2 regions of the Streptomyces sp. NPDC055955 genome follow, and region 2 is predicted to be linked to the other one. Evidence: riboswitches for the same ligand, from Rfam matches in the RefSeq annotation. Region 2 holds a riboswitch; the other holds the start of a gene.
What was found. Region 2 has a riboswitch for thiamine pyrophosphate ahead of thiC (phosphomethylpyrimidine synthase ThiC). Riboswitches for the same ligand answer to the same signal wherever they lie in the genome.
Positions count from the first base shown of each region.

Region 1: linked by a shared signal. The riboswitch ahead of thiO (glycine oxidase ThiO) and the one ahead of thiC (phosphomethylpyrimidine synthase ThiC) in region 2 are both predicted to bind thiamine pyrophosphate.

Region 1 covers NZ_JBHJYS010000017.1:182,297-190,262, forward strand. The annotation lists gene thiE (thiamine phosphate synthase) at 1-211, opposite strand, end outside; gene ACFC96_RS30390 (Rv2175c family DNA-binding protein) at 471-836, opposite strand; gene ACFC96_RS30395 (NAD(P)/FAD-dependent oxidoreductase) at 911-2,131, opposite strand; gene ACFC96_RS30400 (hypothetical protein) at 2,242-2,586, opposite strand; TPP riboswitch at 2,647-2,760, shown strand; gene thiO (glycine oxidase ThiO) at 2,758-3,942, shown strand; gene thiS (sulfur carrier protein ThiS) at 3,939-4,154, shown strand; gene ACFC96_RS30415 (thiazole synthase) at 4,159-4,953, shown strand; gene pknB (Stk1 family PASTA domain-containing Ser/Thr kinase) at 5,038-6,984, shown strand; gene ACFC96_RS30425 (deoxyribonuclease IV) at 7,019-7,894, shown strand.
Region 2 covers NZ_JBHJYS010000007.1:191,213-199,178, forward strand. The annotation lists gene ACFC96_RS16650 (SsgA family sporulation/cell division regulator) at 1-415, shown strand, start outside; gene ACFC96_RS16655 (YibE/F family protein) at 494-1,846, opposite strand; TPP riboswitch at 1,918-2,074, shown strand; gene thiC (phosphomethylpyrimidine synthase ThiC) at 2,067-3,851, shown strand; gene ACFC96_RS16665 (hypothetical protein) at 4,000-4,872, opposite strand; gene ACFC96_RS16670 (metallophosphoesterase family protein) at 5,056-6,237, opposite strand; gene ACFC96_RS16675 (LacI family DNA-binding transcriptional regulator) at 6,441-7,553, opposite strand; gene hisC (histidinol-phosphate transaminase) at 7,966-7,966, shown strand, end outside.

The sequences.
Region 1 (7,966 bases), on a different contig from region 2:
GCTTGCCGTGGCGGGCGGCGGCGTCGGCGAGGACGGCCAGGTGCTCCAGCTCCTCGCCCGCCTCCATGCCCTTGTCGCGCAGCTGAACGATGTCCACGCCGTTCGCCAGAACGGCGTCGAGGAACTCGGGGAGGTCGCCCTGGCGCTTGCGGGCGTCCGTGCACAGGTACAGCCGGGCGTCGGCGAGCTGGGCGCGCTGCGTGGCGGCCATGGCCATGGGTGAGTCCCCCCGTGGTCGGTGGCGTGGGGGGGGCGGGGGGGGGGGGCCCCCCCCCCCGCGGGGGGGGGGGGGCGAGGCGCGCGGCGGGGGGCGGGGCGGGCCCCCCCGGCCCCCCGGCGAGCGGCGCCCCCCCCCGGGGGGGGGCCGGGGGCGGGCGGGGGGGCGGCCCCGGCCCGGGGGGCCCCCCCCCCGGGGGGGGGGGGGGGGGGGGGGGGGGGGCGCGCCCCCCCCACGCCGGACGGTTGTCAGGTCAGACGGCGAGCGCCTGGGCGCGGCGCTTCACCTCCGTCCCGCGATTCTCGCTCAGCGCCTGCGCGGGGGTGCCCGGCAGGGTCGGATCGGGGGTGAAGAGCCACTCGAGCATCTCTTCGTCGTTGAAGCCGTCGTCCCTGAGCAGGGTCAGCGTCCCGGTGAGGCCCTTGACGACCTTGTCGCCGTCGATGAAGGCGGCGGGCACGTGCAGCGCCCTGTTCTCACCGCGGCGTACGGCGATCACCTGGCCTTCCTTCACCAGCTGCCGCACACGCGTCACCTCCACGCCGAACCGCTCGGCGATGTCGGGGAGGGTGAGCCACTCGGGGACGAGAGCATCGATCTTTGCGTCAATCTCGGTCACAGGACAAGCCTGCCATCCCGGACTGACAGTGGGAAACGCGGCCGCGCAAAAGGACCCCCGCCCGCGCGGGGCGGTCACACGACTGCGGCCTTCAGGGGACGGGCCGGGTCGCTGATGACCTGCGGATCCAGCGGGGCGCCGGACTCGATGAGCTTGCGTCCCTGCGCCAGGTCGCGCGGGCGGCCCACGGCGAGGACGCCGACGAGACGGCTCTCGCGCAGCCAGCACACGCTCCAGGAGGCGCCCTGCGGGTCGCCGCGCCACACGGTGGTGTCGGCGGCCGCGTGATGCCCGGCGTACTGGACGAAGCGGCCGAACTGCTCCGACCAGAAGTACGGCACCGGGTCGTACGTCGCCGGGGTGTCGCCGATGATGTTGGCGGCGACCGTGCGGGGGCCCTGGAGCGCGTTGTCCCAGTGGTGGACCATCAGGCGCTCGCCGTACCGTCCCGAAGGGAAGGACGAGCAGTCACCCACCGCGTACACATCGGGCTCGGAGGTGCGCAGGCGGTCGTCCGCCACGACCTCGCGGTGGGCGCCGAGCGTGATGCCGGAGCCGGTGAGCCAGCCGGTGGCGGGGCGGGCCCCGATGCCGACGACGACGGCGCCGGCGGGCACCCGGGTGCCGTCGTCGAGAAGGACGGCGCCCGGTTCGACGTGCTCCACGCGCGCGTGGGTGCGCAGTTCCGCCCCGGCGTCCGCGTACCAGGCGGCCATGGGGGCGGCGACCTCCTCGGGCAGCGCCCCGGCGAGCGGCCGCTCGGCCGCCTCGACGACGGTGACCGCGCATCCCGCCTCGCGGGCCGCGGTGGCGAACTCGGCGCCGATCCAGCCCGCTCCCACGACGACGATGTCGCGCTGCGCGGCGAGGACGGGGCGCAGACGTTCGGCGTCGTCGAGCGTGCGCAGCAGATGGACTCCGGGGATGTCCTCCGTGCCGGGCAGCCTGATGGGCTCGGCGCCGGTCGCGAGGACGAGGACGTCGTAGGGGGCGGGTCCGGTGGCGGTGTCGAGGGTGTGTTCGGCGGGGCGTACGCCGGTGACCTCGCGGCCCAGTTCGAGCGTGATGTCGAGTGCTTCGAAGTCGACGTCGAAGGCGGACCCCTCGGCCTTGCCGAGCAGGACGGCCTTGGACAGCGGGGGCCGGTCGTACGGCTGGTGGGGTTCGGCGCCGATCAGCGTGACGGCGCCGGTGAAGCCCTGTTCGCGCAGGGCCACGGCGGTCTGGACCCCCGCCATCCCGGCGCCGACGATGACGACGTGCCGCCCTGCCTGGTTCTGGGTCTGCTCGCTCACCGGATCACCATATGCACCTGACGTTCAGTCAGTCAGCGGGCCGCGTCACTCCGGTCCCGTGACGTCTTCCACACCGGCCGCCGGTTTGACCGCCGCGGCCGCCCGCGCCGTCAGGCGCCGGGGACCTCTTCGACGACGCTCGTCCCGCTGCCCGCCTGCGACTCCCACTCCCACGTCTCGTCCAGCCGCACCCGCCCGTCGGGAAGGTCCACGACGAGCGAGACACAGTGCCCGGAGGAGGTCGTCTCGTCCGTCTTCAGCTGTACGTACCTGAAGTCGATCCGGTCACCCTCGCGGGTGCCCACGAGGTGGCCGCGCACCACGTCCCCGCCCGCGTACTCGGCCCAGATCCGGCCGTCCTCCTCGTGGTAGGCGAACCGCGTCTGCGTACCCACCTGACCTGGCGCCTGGTCGGCGACCGGGGCGAGAACGAGTCCGTCGAGCGAGCGGGCCATGCGCGGGGGCTCCCTTACTGGGCGTCGGTGCAGTGGGTCAGGGGGTTAGGGTGGCCACCGTAAAGCACTCGCGGGAGCCCGGACGTACCGGGCTGAGAGGGAGGCTGGGACGGCCTCCGACCGTACGAACCTGATCCGGGTCATGCCGGCGAAGGGAGGGGCTGGACGCCCATGTCGCGTACTTCTGAAGGCTCCGACGTCCTGGTCGTGGGCGGCGGGATCATCGGTCTCGTCACCGCGTGGCGGGCCGCGCAGCGCGGGCTGCGCACCGCGGTCGTGGACCCCGAACCGGGCGGCGGGGCCGCCCAGGTGGCGGCCGGGATGCTCGCCGCCGTCACCGAACTGCACTACGGAGAGACCGAACAGACCCTCCTCGGCCTCAACGTCGAGTCCGCGCGCCGCTATCCGGCGTTCGCGGCCGAGCTCTCCGAGGCCACCGGGCTCGACCTCGGTTACCGCGCGTGCGGCACCCTCGCCGTGGCGCTCGACTCGGACGACCGCGCGCACCTGCGGGAACTGCACGCCCTCCAGCACAAGTCGGGCCTGGACTCGGAGTGGCTGTCGGGCCGTGAGTGCCGGCGCCTCGAACCGATGCTGGCCCCGTCCGTGCGGGGCGGCCTGCGCGTCGACGGTGACCACCAGATCGATCCGAGACGCCTCGCGAAGGCCCTTGTGGCGGCCTGCGAGCTGGCCGGGGTGCGGTTCCACCGGCAGTGGGCCAAGCGGCTGACAGTCGTCCGCGAGGGCGCGCGCGGCGTGGTCCTCGCCGACGGCACCGTGCTCGACGCGGACCGGGTCGTCCTCGCCGGCGGCAGCCTCAGCGGCAGGCTCGCCGGGGTCCCGGACGACGTACTGCCGCCGGTGCGCCCGGTGAAGGGACAGGTACTGCGCCTGACCGTGCCGAAGGTGTACGCGCCGTTCCTGAGCCGCACCGTGCGCGCCGTCGTGCGCGGCGGCAACCTCTACCTGGTGCCCCGGGTCAACGGCGAGCTCGTCGTCGGGGCCACCAGCGAGGAGCTCGGCTGGGACACGACGGTCACCGCGGGCGGCGTCTACGAGCTGCTGCGTGACGCCCACGAGCTGGTGCCCGGCATCACGGAGCTGCCGCTCACGGAGACCCGCGCGGGCCTGCGCCCCGGCTCCCCCGACAACGCCCCGATCCTCGGCCCGACCGCACTGCCGGGCCTGCTGCTCGCCACCGGCCACTACCGCAACGGCGTGCTGCTCACGCCGGTCACCGGCGACGCCATGGCCCACGTGCTCGCCACCGGCGAACTCCCCGAAGTGGCCCGCCCCTTCACCCCGCGGCGCTTCGACGCCGTCCCCGCACCCGTCTCTGTGGAGCAGTCCGTATGACCGTGTCCGTCACCCACGTATCCGTGAACGGGGAGGGCCGCCAGGTCGCCCCGGGCACCACGCTCGACGCCCTCGTCTCCACGCTGACCAGCGCGCCGTCCGGGGTCGCCGCCGCACTCAACGAAACCGTCGTCCCGCGCACCCGGTGGGCCGTCACCGCACTCACGGACGGGGACCGTGTCGAGGTCCTCACCGCGGTCCAGGGAGGCTGAACCCATGGCTGACGACTCCTTGGTCATCGGCGGTACGTCGTTCTCGTCCCGGCTGATCATGGGCACGGGCGGGGCGCCCAGCCTCGACGTCCTCGAACGCTCCCTCGTCGCGTCCGGCACGGAGCTGACGACCGTCGCGATGCGGCGCGTGGACGCGAGTGTGCAGGGGTCCGTGCTCTCCGTCCTGGAGAAGCTGGGGATCCAGGTACTGCCGAACACGGCGGGCTGCTTCACCGCCGGTGAGGCCGTCCTGACCGCCCGCCTCGCGCGCGAGGCGCTCGGCACGGACCTGGTCAAGCTGGAGGTCATCGCGGACGAGCGCACCCTACTGCCCGACCCGATCGAGCTCCTGGACGCGGCGGAGATCCTCGTCGACGACGGCTTCACCGTGCTGCCGTACACGAACGACGACCCGGTGCTCGCGCGGAAGCTGGAGGACGTGGGCTGTGCCGCGGTCATGCCGCTCGGCTCCCCCATCGGCTCCGGGCTCGGCATCCGCAACCCGCACAACTTCCAGCTGATCACCGAGCACGCGGGCGTGCCGGTGATCCTGGACGCGGGCGCCGGGACGGCGTCCGACGCGGCGCTCGCGATGGAGCTGGGGTGCGCCGGTGTGATGCTCGCCTCAGCGGTCACCCGCGCACAGGAGCCGGCCTTGATGGCGCAGGGCATGCGGCACGCGGTCGAGGCGGGGCGGCTGGCGTTCCGGGCGGGCCGTATCCCCCGCAGGCACTTCGCCGAGGCCTCGTCGCCCGTGTCCGGGATGGCCAGGCTGGACCCGGAGCGGCCCGCGTTCTGAGGGGCGTACAGCCCGGTCACAGCTCTGCTGCAGTACGGCCGCTCGCGGAGCCGGGTGTCGGCGGCGGCTCGTACACTCACCTGCGTGGACACGACCCTTCAGGACCCTCTCGTCGGGCAGGTGCTCGACGGCCGGTACCGCGTCGACGCACGCATCGCGGTCGGCGGGATGGCCACGGTCTACAGGGCCGTGGACACCCGCCTGGACCGCGTGCTCGCGCTCAAGGTGATGCACCCGGCCCTCGCCGCCGACGCCTCGTTCGTCGAGCGCTTCATCCGCGAGGCCAAGTCCGTCGCCCGGCTCTCCCACCCGAACGTGGTCGGGGTCTTCGACCAGGGCGCCGACGGCCAGTACGTCTATCTGGCGATGGAGTACGTCGCGGGCTGCACCCTGCGGGACGTCCTGAGGGACCGCGGGGCACTGCGGCCGCGCGCCGCGCTCGACATCCTGGAGCCGGTCCTCGCCGCGCTCGGCGCCGCGCACCGCGCGGGGTTCGTGCACCGCGACATGAAGCCGGAGAACGTCCTCATAGGGGACGACGGCCGCGTGAAGGTGGCGGACTTCGGCCTCGTACGGGCTGTGAACACGGTCACGAACACGACGGGCGCCGTCCTCGGCACCGTCTCCTACCTCGCCCCCGAGCAGATTGAGTCCGGCACCGCGGACCCCCGCGTCGACGTGTACGCGTGCGGGGTGGTGCTCTACGAGATGCTCACGGGCGCCAAGCCGCGCTCGGGCGACTCCCCCGCCCAGGTCCTCTACCAGCACCTGAACGAGGACGTGCCGCCCCCGTCCGCGTCCGTTCCCGGCCTGCCCGCGGAGCTGGACGAGCTCGTCGCCTCGGCGACCGCGCGCACGCCCGACCTCAGGCCGTACGACGCCGTGGCGCTGCTCGCCCGGGTCAGGTCGGCCCGGGCCGTCCTCACGGACGCGCAGCTCGACGCGGTGCCGCCGGCCGCACGCCCCGAGGACCTCGGGGACCGTGACATCTCCGACGACCGCACGAGCGTGATCCCGTCGGCGCTGCGGACCAGGGGCGTACAGCTCCCGCTGCCCGCCGACGACCAGGACCCGCAGGCGGAGCTCGACCGCACGAGCCGCTTCGAGACGCCGCCCCCGCCGCCCGCCCCTTCCCGGAGGCGTCGTCCGCGGCGCGGTGTGCTCGCGGCCGTCGCGGCCGTGCTGCTGGCCCTCGGCCTCGGTGCGGGAGTCTGGTACATCAACTCGGGCCAGTTCACGCAGGTCCCGCCGCTGCTCGCGAAGACGCAGACGCAGGCCGAGGCGCGGCTCGGCGAGGCAGGTCTCGAGCTCGGGCACGTCAAGCACGCGTACAGCGACACCGTGAAGCGCGACACCGTGCTCGCCAGCGACCCCGAGGTGGGCGCCCGCATCCGGGACCACGGGGCGGTGGATCTGACGATGTCCCTGGGACCGGAGACCGTGAAGGTCCCCGACCTCCAGGGCACGCCCCTCGGCCGGGCGGAGCGCCGGCTGAAGGACGCGGGTCTGGAGCCCGGCATGGTCACCAAGGAGTTCGACGACGGCGTTGCCAAGGGGGCGGTGATCGCCACGGACCCGGAGTCGGGCACCACGCGCCGGACCGGTTCGGCCATCGCGCTCGTGGTCAGCAGGGGCAGCGCGGTGGACGTCCCGGACGTGACGGGCGAGTCCGAGGAGGACGCCATCGCCGATCTGCAGGACGTGGGTCTGAAGGCCGAGATCGCGACGGCGCGGGTGTACTCGGACGCGGACAAGGGCAGCGTCGCCCGGCAGTCCCCCGTCGAGGGCAAGCGGCTCGGCGAGGGGGACACGGTCACCCTGACGATCTCCAAGGGCCCGGTCATGGTCGAGGTCCCCGACGTCGTGGGCATGAGCGTCGACGACGCCCACCAGAAGCTCGAGGCCCGCGGCTTCGACGTCGAGGACGACCGCGGCCTGCTCGGCATTTTCGGCGACACCGTGAAGAAGCAGTCGGTGGAGGGCGGCGACAAGGCCCCGAAGGGGTCGACGATCACCATCCAGATCCGCTGACGGGACGGCCGGGCGCGCGTGCCACCCTTGACGGGTGAGCAGCACCGACACCGCATCCCGTAACCCGGTCGGCGGCCATGTCCCCGTCGCGGGCGGCCTGGCCTCCGTAGGGCTTTCGTACGCGCGCGAGCTCGGCGCCGAGACCGTCCAGGTCTTCGTCGCCAACCCGCGCGGCTGGGCGACGCCGCCCGGCAATCCGAAGCAGGACGAGGCGTTCCGCGCGGCCTGCGCCGCCGAGGACATCCCGGCGTACGTCCACGCGCCCTACCTGATCAACTTCGGCTCGCACACCGAGGCGACGGTGGACAAGTCCGTGGAGTCGCTGCGGCACTCGCTGCGCCGGGCCCGCGAGATAGGCGCGCTCGGCGTCGTCGTGCACACGGGGTCGGCGACCGGCGGCCGTGGGCGTGAGGTGGCACTCGCACAGGTGCGTGAGCGGATGCTGCCGCTCCTCGACGAGCTGACCCATGACGACGACCCGTACCTGCTCCTGGAGTCGACGGCGGGCCAGGGCTCTTCGCTGTGCTCGCGGACCTGGGACTTCGGGCCGTACTTCGACGCGCTCGACGCGCATCCCAAGCTGGGTGTCTGTCTGGACACGTGCCACATCTTCGCGGCGGGCCACGACCTGACGGGCCCCGCCGGCATGAACCGGACCCTGGACCTGCTGGTGGACACCGTGGGCGAGGGCCGCCTCAGGCTGATCCACGCCAACGACTCCAAGGACGTCGCCGGGGCGCACAAGGACCGCCACGAGAACATCGGCTCCGGCCACATCGGCGCCGAGCCGTTCCGCGCGCTGATGGCCCACCCGGCGACCGAGAACGTGCCGCTGATCATCGAGACGCCCGGCGGCAAGGTGGGCCACGCGACCGACGTGGCCCGTCTGAAGGAGCTGCGGAAGGGCTGAGGGATCACTTGAGGAATACCCCCATGGGGTATACGGTTCTTGTCGGCGACAGGAACCGTACTCTGACGTTGG
Region 2 (7,966 bases):
CCTCGTCTCCGAGGAACTCTCGTTCCGCATCCCGGTGGAGCTGCGGTACGCCGCCGCTGATCCCTACGCCGTGCGGCTGACCTTCCACCTCCCCGGAGACGCCCCGGTGACGTGGGCGTTCGGCAGAGAGCTCCTGGTGGACGGCGTGGCCGGCCCCTGTGGCGACGGCGATGTGCGCATCGAGCCGGTGGAACTGGCCGGCAGCCCCGGCGACATGCCGGGCGAGGTGCACATCCGGCTCCAAGTGGGCGGGGACCAGGCACTGTTCAAGGCGGGCGTCGCCCCCCTCGTCGCGTTCCTCGACCGCACCGACAAGCTGGTCCCGCTCGGCCAGGAGCGGGCGCTCGCCGACTTCGAGACGCATCTCGACGAGGCACTCGACCGGATCCTCGCCGAGGAGCAGAGCGCGGGCTGACGGGCTCCAGAAGTCCGGCACGATCAACTGATGTAACGCTTCAGCAGACCGGCGCCCCGGGGCTGCCCTCGCAGGGGTTCAGCGCTTCCGACGCCGGCCCCTTCCTCCGCGTGCCGGACCGGCCGTGGCAGCGGACGAGGATCCGGGTCGGTCGGCGGAGACCACCAGAGCCGCGAGCGCGGTCGTCACCGGCACCGAGGCGACCAGCCCGATCGAGCCCACCAGAGTCCGGACGATCTCCTCGGCCACCAGTTCACTGTTGGCCACGGTGCCCACACCGCTCTGCGCGATCGAGAAGAGCAGCAACAGCGGCAGCGCCGCGCCCGCGTACGCCAGGACCAGTGTGTTGACCACGGACGCGATGTGGTCGCGGCCGATCCGGATGCCCGCGCGGTACAGGCCGCGCCGGCCCATCGTCGGGTCGGCCTGATGCAGCTCCCACACCGCCGACGTCTGTGTGACCGTCACATCGTCGAGCACGCCGAGCGAACCGATGATGACGCCGGCGAGCAGCAGACCGCTCATGTCGATGGACGGGTAGAGACCGTGGATCAGGCCTGTGTTGTCGTCGGTGTTGCCGGTCAGCGCGGCCCAGCCGATGAACAGCGAACCGAGCAGGCCGATCAGGAGCAGAGAGACCAGCGTGCCGAGCACCGCGACCGACGTTCGGGCCGTCGGACCGTGACACATGTAGAGAGCGATCAGCATGATGGCGCTCGCCCCGACCACCGCCACCACCAGTGGATTTGAGCCCTGGAGGATCGCGGGCAGGATGAAGAAGGTCAACACCAGGAAGCTGACGGCCAGCGCGACGAGTGCCATGACCCCCCGCAGTCGTCCCACGACGACCACGGCCAGCGCGAAGATCCCGGCGAGGAGCGTCATCGGGAGCCTGCGGTTCACATCGGTGACGGAGTACTGAAGTTCTTTGGGTGCGTCGGGCGCGTAGGCCACGATCACCTTCTGGTTCTCGTGCAACTGCCGCGGCGAGTCCGGCTGCACGATCTCCGTGAACGTATGCCCGGTGTCCTTGCCGCCGTCGACACGGACTGTCGCCTTCTCGCACGTGCCCTTCGCCTGCTGCTCGGCGGACCGACCCTCGGCGGTCGACGTATCGCCGGTGGGGGTGTCGCCGGAGGCGTTTACGGACCGGCAGTCGACCTTGTCGACCCGTATGACGGTGCCCTGTTGGGTCTGCCGGTCGAAGCCGACGCCCGTACGGGCATGGGAGGGGGCGCCGCCGGGCCAGAGCACCACCAGGCCGACGACGACCGCCACGGAGAACGGGATGAGCACGGCGGCGATGACCTTGCGCAGATGCTGGGAAACGGGCGCGGCAGGGCCGTGACTGTGGGAGTGGCCGTGCCCTCCGCCCCCCTGGGCGTGCGGCGGATGCGGCGGTGAGGACGGAGACTGCTGCGTGCTGGTCACCGCCCGATCATCGCAAGAACGGCAGGGGCCCTCTGTTCAGCGCGCCAGAAATGGCGCTAGCGTGGGGGCACCTTTGCACACGCGGGAGCTCGGAGCACCGGGCTGAGAGGGCGCTGACCTCCGCTTCGGCGATGTTTCACATGAAACATCGCCCGACGGAAGCCGCTGCGTCGACCGCCGAACCTGTTACCGGGTAATGCCGGCGTAGGGAGTAGGTCTCATGACCACATCGGACGCACGCACGCCTGCCTCCAACCTGTCCGCAGAGACGGGCGAGGCCGGGAAGTCCATCGGCTGGCACAAGGGGTACGTCACGGGCTCACGCCCTGACCTCCAGGTGCCGGTCCGCCAGGTGCACCTCACCAACGGCACGGCGGTCACGCTCTACGACACGTCCGGGCCGTACACCGATCCGAGTGTCGACACCGATGTCCGCAGGGGCCTCGCGCCGCTGAGGGAGAACTGGATCATCAGCCGTGGCGACACCGAGGAGTATGCGGGCCGCCCGGTCCGCCCCGAGGACGACGGCATCAAGCACACCTCGCCGCGCGGCGGTCTGCGCAACCTCGACGCGGTCTTCCCCGGCCGCCCCCGCCAGCCTCGCCGCGGGCGTGACGGCCAGGCGGTGACCCAACTCGCGTACGCCAGGCGCGGGGAGGTCACGCCCGAGATGGAGTACGTGGCCATCCGGGAGAACGTGGAGCCGGAGGTCGTCCGCGAGGAGATCGCCGCGGGCCGCGCGGTCCTGCCGGCCAACGTCAACCACCCGGAGATCGAGCCGATGATCATCGGCAAGCGGTTCCTGGTGAAGGTCAACGCCAACATCGGCAACTCCGCGGTCACCTCGTCCATCGAGGAAGAGGTGGAGAAGATGACATGGGCGACCCGCTGGGGCGCCGACACCGTCATGGACCTCTCCACCGGTCGCAACATCCACACCACGCGCGAATGGGTCCTGCGCAACTCCCCCGTCCCGATCGGCACGGTCCCGCTCTACCAGGCGCTGGAGAAGGTCGACGGCCGCGCCGAGGAACTGACCTGGGAGATCTACAAGGACACGGTCATCGAGCAGGCCGAGCAGGGCGTGGACTACATGACGGTCCACGCGGGCGTGCGGCTGCCGTACGTCCCGCTCACCGCCAATCGCAAGACGGGCATCGTCTCGCGCGGCGGTTCGATCATGGCCGCCTGGTGCCTGGCGCACCACAAGGAGAGCTTCCTCTACGAGAACTTCGCGGAGCTCTGCGAGATCCTCGCGGCGTACGACGTCACCTATTCGCTGGGCGACGGCCTGCGGCCGGGTTCGATCGCGGATGCCAACGACGAGGCACAGTTCGCCGAGCTGAAGACGCTCGGGGAGCTCAACACGATCGCGAAGAGCTTCAACGTGCAGACGATGATCGAGGGCCCCGGGCACGTCCCGATGCACAAGATCAAGGAGAACATCGACCTTCAGCAGGAGGTGTGCGAGGAGGCGCCTTTCTACACACTCGGCCCGCTGACGACCGACATCGCCCCTGCGTACGACCACATCACCTCCGGCATCGGAGCCGCGATGATCGCGTGGTGGGGGACGGCGATGCTCTGCTACGTCACGCCCAAGGAGCACCTGGGCCTGCCCAACCGTGACGACGTGAAGACCGGCGTCATCACCTACAAGATCGCGGCCCACGCGGCGGACCTCGCCAAGGGGCACCCGGGTGCCCAGGAGTGGGACGACGCCCTCTCCGACGCGCGCTTCGAGTTCCGCTGGGAGGACCAGTTCAACCTCGCCCTCGACCCGGACACGGCAAGGGAGTTCCATGACGAGACGCTCCCGGCCGAACCCGCGAAGACGGCCCACTTCTGCTCGATGTGCGGGCCGAAGTTCTGCTCGATGAAGATCTCGCAGGACATCCGCCGCCAGCACGGCGGGACGAAGAGCGAGATCGAGGAGGGCATGGCGGAGAAGTCCAGGGAGTTCGCCGCCGCGGGCAACCGGGTCTATCTGCCGATCGCGGACTGACCTCGCCCGCGCCGCCCGCAGGCGCCGCGCGCTGTCCACCGGTCGCCCTTCGCGGCCGGTGGACAGAGTGTCCCGGGTCCGAGCTACGGCAGGCCCTGGGGCCTCTCGTCCGGATCGGGCTGGGCTCGCCCGATCCGGACGAAAGACCCTAGTCCGGCTGGTGGTCCGGGCCTCCGAAGTCCGGGCTCGTGAAGTCCGGGCTCGAGTAGGTCGGACGCGGGGCCGCAGGGGAGCCGCTGTCGGCGCCCGGGCTGCTGAACCCGGGCCTGTTGTACCCGAGATGCGGCATGCGGCCCGCGGTTCCGGGAACGCCCCCGCGGTTGGCGGGGGCCGGTGGTGGTTCCGCGAGGGCCTCCCGGAGAAACGGCAGGATGCCGCGCTCCAGGAGCACCAGGCACCACGCTTCCCTTGCCCGGTCCAGCTCCTCGTTCGACTCGCTGTGCGCGCCGGCTGGCAAGGACGTCGCGCCGTTGCGCAGAGCGGTGAGCAGCAGGCCCACGCCGGCGACAAGAATGCCCGCGGCCGTGAGCGCGCCGAACACCCAGCCGGCCGTCAACAAGGTCTGGGCGAACGCCGGTTCCGGATCGAGCATCTTCAGGATGTAGCCGACGAGCAGGAAGATCGCGGCAGCCGTCCCGGCGAGCACGGGGGCGAGCACCGCGACGACGGCTATGACGCCGGCGCCGGTGGTCTCCGCCACCTCGCCCACCGTGGCGGCCAGGCCGATCGCTCCGCCGCCGGACTCCGCCGCGCTTCCTTCTTCACGCAGCGGACGCACGGGCCGGGGCGAGGCGCGCAGGTCGGCGCGGACCTTCACGTAGTTCTGGTACTCGGTCGCTGCGGCGGCCGTGATCAGCGCGGTGGCGTTGAGCGCCATGGTGCGTAGTTGTTCGGGGTTGAGCCGCTGGCCCACTGCGGCGAGATCAGGGCGGTCCGGTGCGGTACGCAGCGCTTCATCGAGGATCCGCTCGAACTCGGGGCGGTCCTCGTTCAGCAGGTGCGGAGCGCTGTTCATGTGCATCCCCCGATGCTCCGTAGGGCTTGGGGGCTCGCATGGTTACGAGCCGTCGGGCAGAAACGGAGGGGAGCCTGCTACGGATAAGCCGATGGTAGAGCGGTGACGGCACGCGGTGACAGGGGGTTTCCCGAATTCGGCCCGGTGGCCGGACCGAGGCCCCGTTCGGTGCGCCTGCCCGGGGAACGCCTAGCTATCCATGGGGAGTTGCTGGACCAGCAGCTTTCCGGCCATGGTCACTCCGCCGTCCATCGCGATCGCGAGACCGCCCGCGTACACATGCGGGCCCTCGATCTGCGGGCGGCTGTCCTCGGATCCGTCCGCCGCGTCCTCGGTGCCGACCTCGCCGAGGAGATACGGGATGGGGCTGTGGCCGTGGACGACGCGCGCGCCGCCGTACGCGTCGAGGAGCTCGCGCACGGCTCCGGGTCCGGATTCGTCGCGGAACGCGAAGCGCTTGGTGAACTTGCGGAAGAGGTCCCAGCACTCGTCCGCGTCGTTACGGGTGAGGGTCTCGCGGACCGTGTCGTTGACCGCCTCGATCGAGTCGCCGTAGTCGAGGTACGCGGTCGTGTCGGAGTGCATCAGGAGGTGGTCGTCCTCCAGCTCGATGGCGTCGAGCCGGGACATCCACTGCAGATGGACGTCCTGGAGACGGTCCATGTCCGCCTTCTGACCGCCGTTGAGCAACCAGGCCGCCTGGAAAGTGGCGGTACCCGCGCCCGAGTTGACCGGAGTGTCGCCGAAGCGTTTGGCGCCGAGCAGGAGCAGCTCGTGGTTGCCCATGAGGGCCTTGCAGTAGCCGCCGGCGGCCGCGGCCTCCGCGGACAGTCGCATCACGAGGTCGATGACGCCGATGCCGTCGGGCCCGCGGTCGGTGAAGTCACCGAGGAACCAGAGCCGGGCGGTGCCCGCCGACCAGCTGCCCTCGGCGTCGATGAGGCCTTGCTCGTGCAGGGCCGCGATCAGTTCGTCGAGGTAGCCGTGCACGTCGCCGACGACATACAGCGGGCCTAGGCCGTCGGCGGGACGGGGCGCGGGCTCGGTGTCGATCTGCACCTGGACCGTGTCACCGCGGTTGATGACCGGCAGGTCGCGCTGGGTGGGCGTGTACCCGTCGGGCTGGTCGAACGCGGGGTCCTGAGGCGTCGGCTCCGCGTAGGAGGGCTGCGAGAGCGACGGCTCCTGGTACGCGAGATCCGGCTCCGTCCGCGGGGGCACGGCCGGGGCGGGTGGAGCGGGGTCGTGGCCGGGCTCCTGGACGTTCGCCGGTACGTCATGGACGTACGCGGGAACGCGGAAGTCGCGCAGCGTCGCCGTGCGCACCTCGGGTCCCTGACCGGCCCCCTGAGTCATCGACCCCTCCACCACCATTGCGCCGCCTCTGCACCCGATCGGACTGCCTGGTCGCAGCGGCCCGCGGTGTCGTGCGCCCATCATAGGAATGCAGCTCGCGCTGTGTGATGCACCAGGGGTGGTGAATCCGATCCGGGCGGCTGTTCACCGTGCTTTTCTCCCGAATTGGTACGGGCTTTTCCGGGTGGTCTTCGGGGGGACCACCCGGAAGCCGTCGTTCAGCCCTGTCCCGGGGAGCGGGGCGGGCTGACCGTCGTGCGGGGTGGACGGCGCTGGGACGAGGTCCGGACGATGAGTTCCGTCGGTATCACCTGCTCCACCGTCTGCTCCGATTCAACCCCCTCGATGGCGTCGATCAGGAGCTGGACGACCGCGGTGCCGATCCGCCGTGGCTTGAGCGAGAGGGTCGTGATGGGTGGTTCCGTGGTGGCGTAGACGGCGGATTCGCTGCAGCAGACGAGCAGCAGGTCCTCGGGGACGCGCAGGCCGTAGCGGCGGGCGGCGGCGAGCAGGTCCGTGCCGTTGGGGTCGAAGAGTCCGTACACGGCGTCGGGCCGGTCGGGGCGGGCCAGGAGCCGGTCGGCGGCGACAGCCCCCGCGCACGGATCGTGTGCGGGATAGGACTCGTACACGGGTTCCTGTCCGATCCGCTCGCACCAGTGCAGGTACGCGGAGGTGGACAGATGGGTGTACGTGTCCGTGGTCGTGCCGGTGAGGAGTCCGATGCGGCGGGCCCCCGCGGCGGCGAGATGGTCGAGGATGCCGAGCACGGCGGCCTCGTGGTCGTTGTCGACCCAGGCGGTGACGGGGAGCGTGCCGGCGGGGCGTCCGTCGGAGACGACGGGCAGGCCCTGGCGGACCAGCTCTGTGACCACCGGGTCATGGTCGGACGGGTCGATGACGACGGTGCCGTCGAGAGCGACGTTCGACCACACGTCGTGGCGTGAGGTGGCGGGCAGGATGACTAAGGCGTACCCGCGGGCGAGCGCCGCCGAGGTGGCGGCTCTCGCCATTTCCGCGAAGTACGCGAATTCGGTGAAGGTGAAAGGTTCATCTCCGTAGGTCGTGACGGTCAGGCCGATGAGGCCCGACTTTCCGGTGCGGAGCGTTCGGGCCGCCGCGGAGGGGCGATAGCCCAACCGGTCGGCGACCTCGCGGACATGGCGTCGGGTGGCGTCCGGGAGCCGGCCCTTACCGTTGAGCGCATCGGAGACAGTCGTGATGGAGACCCCGGCGGCGGCGGCAACGTCTCTGATGCCCGCCCGCACCTGCCGGGTGCCCCGGCGGCTGGTCTCCGCCCTGCTCACCTGGTGCTTCCCTGCTGCTGTCATGGCGAGCCGATAGTAGGGCTCATTCGGCGGGGTGGCGTGAGTGCATATGCACGCGTTGACAGGCACGTTTCTGCATGGCCGGACAAAGTCAATGACCTTGGAAATCAAGGAAGTTGAGGGTTTCGGCGCTGGGACGTCACTTGTCGGCGCGCATGGGCCTGCCAAGTCGGCGATGTTGCGAGTAGGTCTCAACTCACCTTCACGGGGGATGCGCGCCACGGCGCGAGCTACCGGCGTGCGTCGTGAGAGGGAGCGCTCCCCCTCCTTCGTACGCCTTCGGGAGGTCCGCGATCGTCGTCAGGGGTGGTGTCGGAGGACCACCTGGGATGTCGGGGGCCCCGGGCCATTGGGGTCTGCCGCGAATCCTCTTAAGGTGAGCAGTATTGAAATGGTGGTCGCGAGGAGGACTGCGG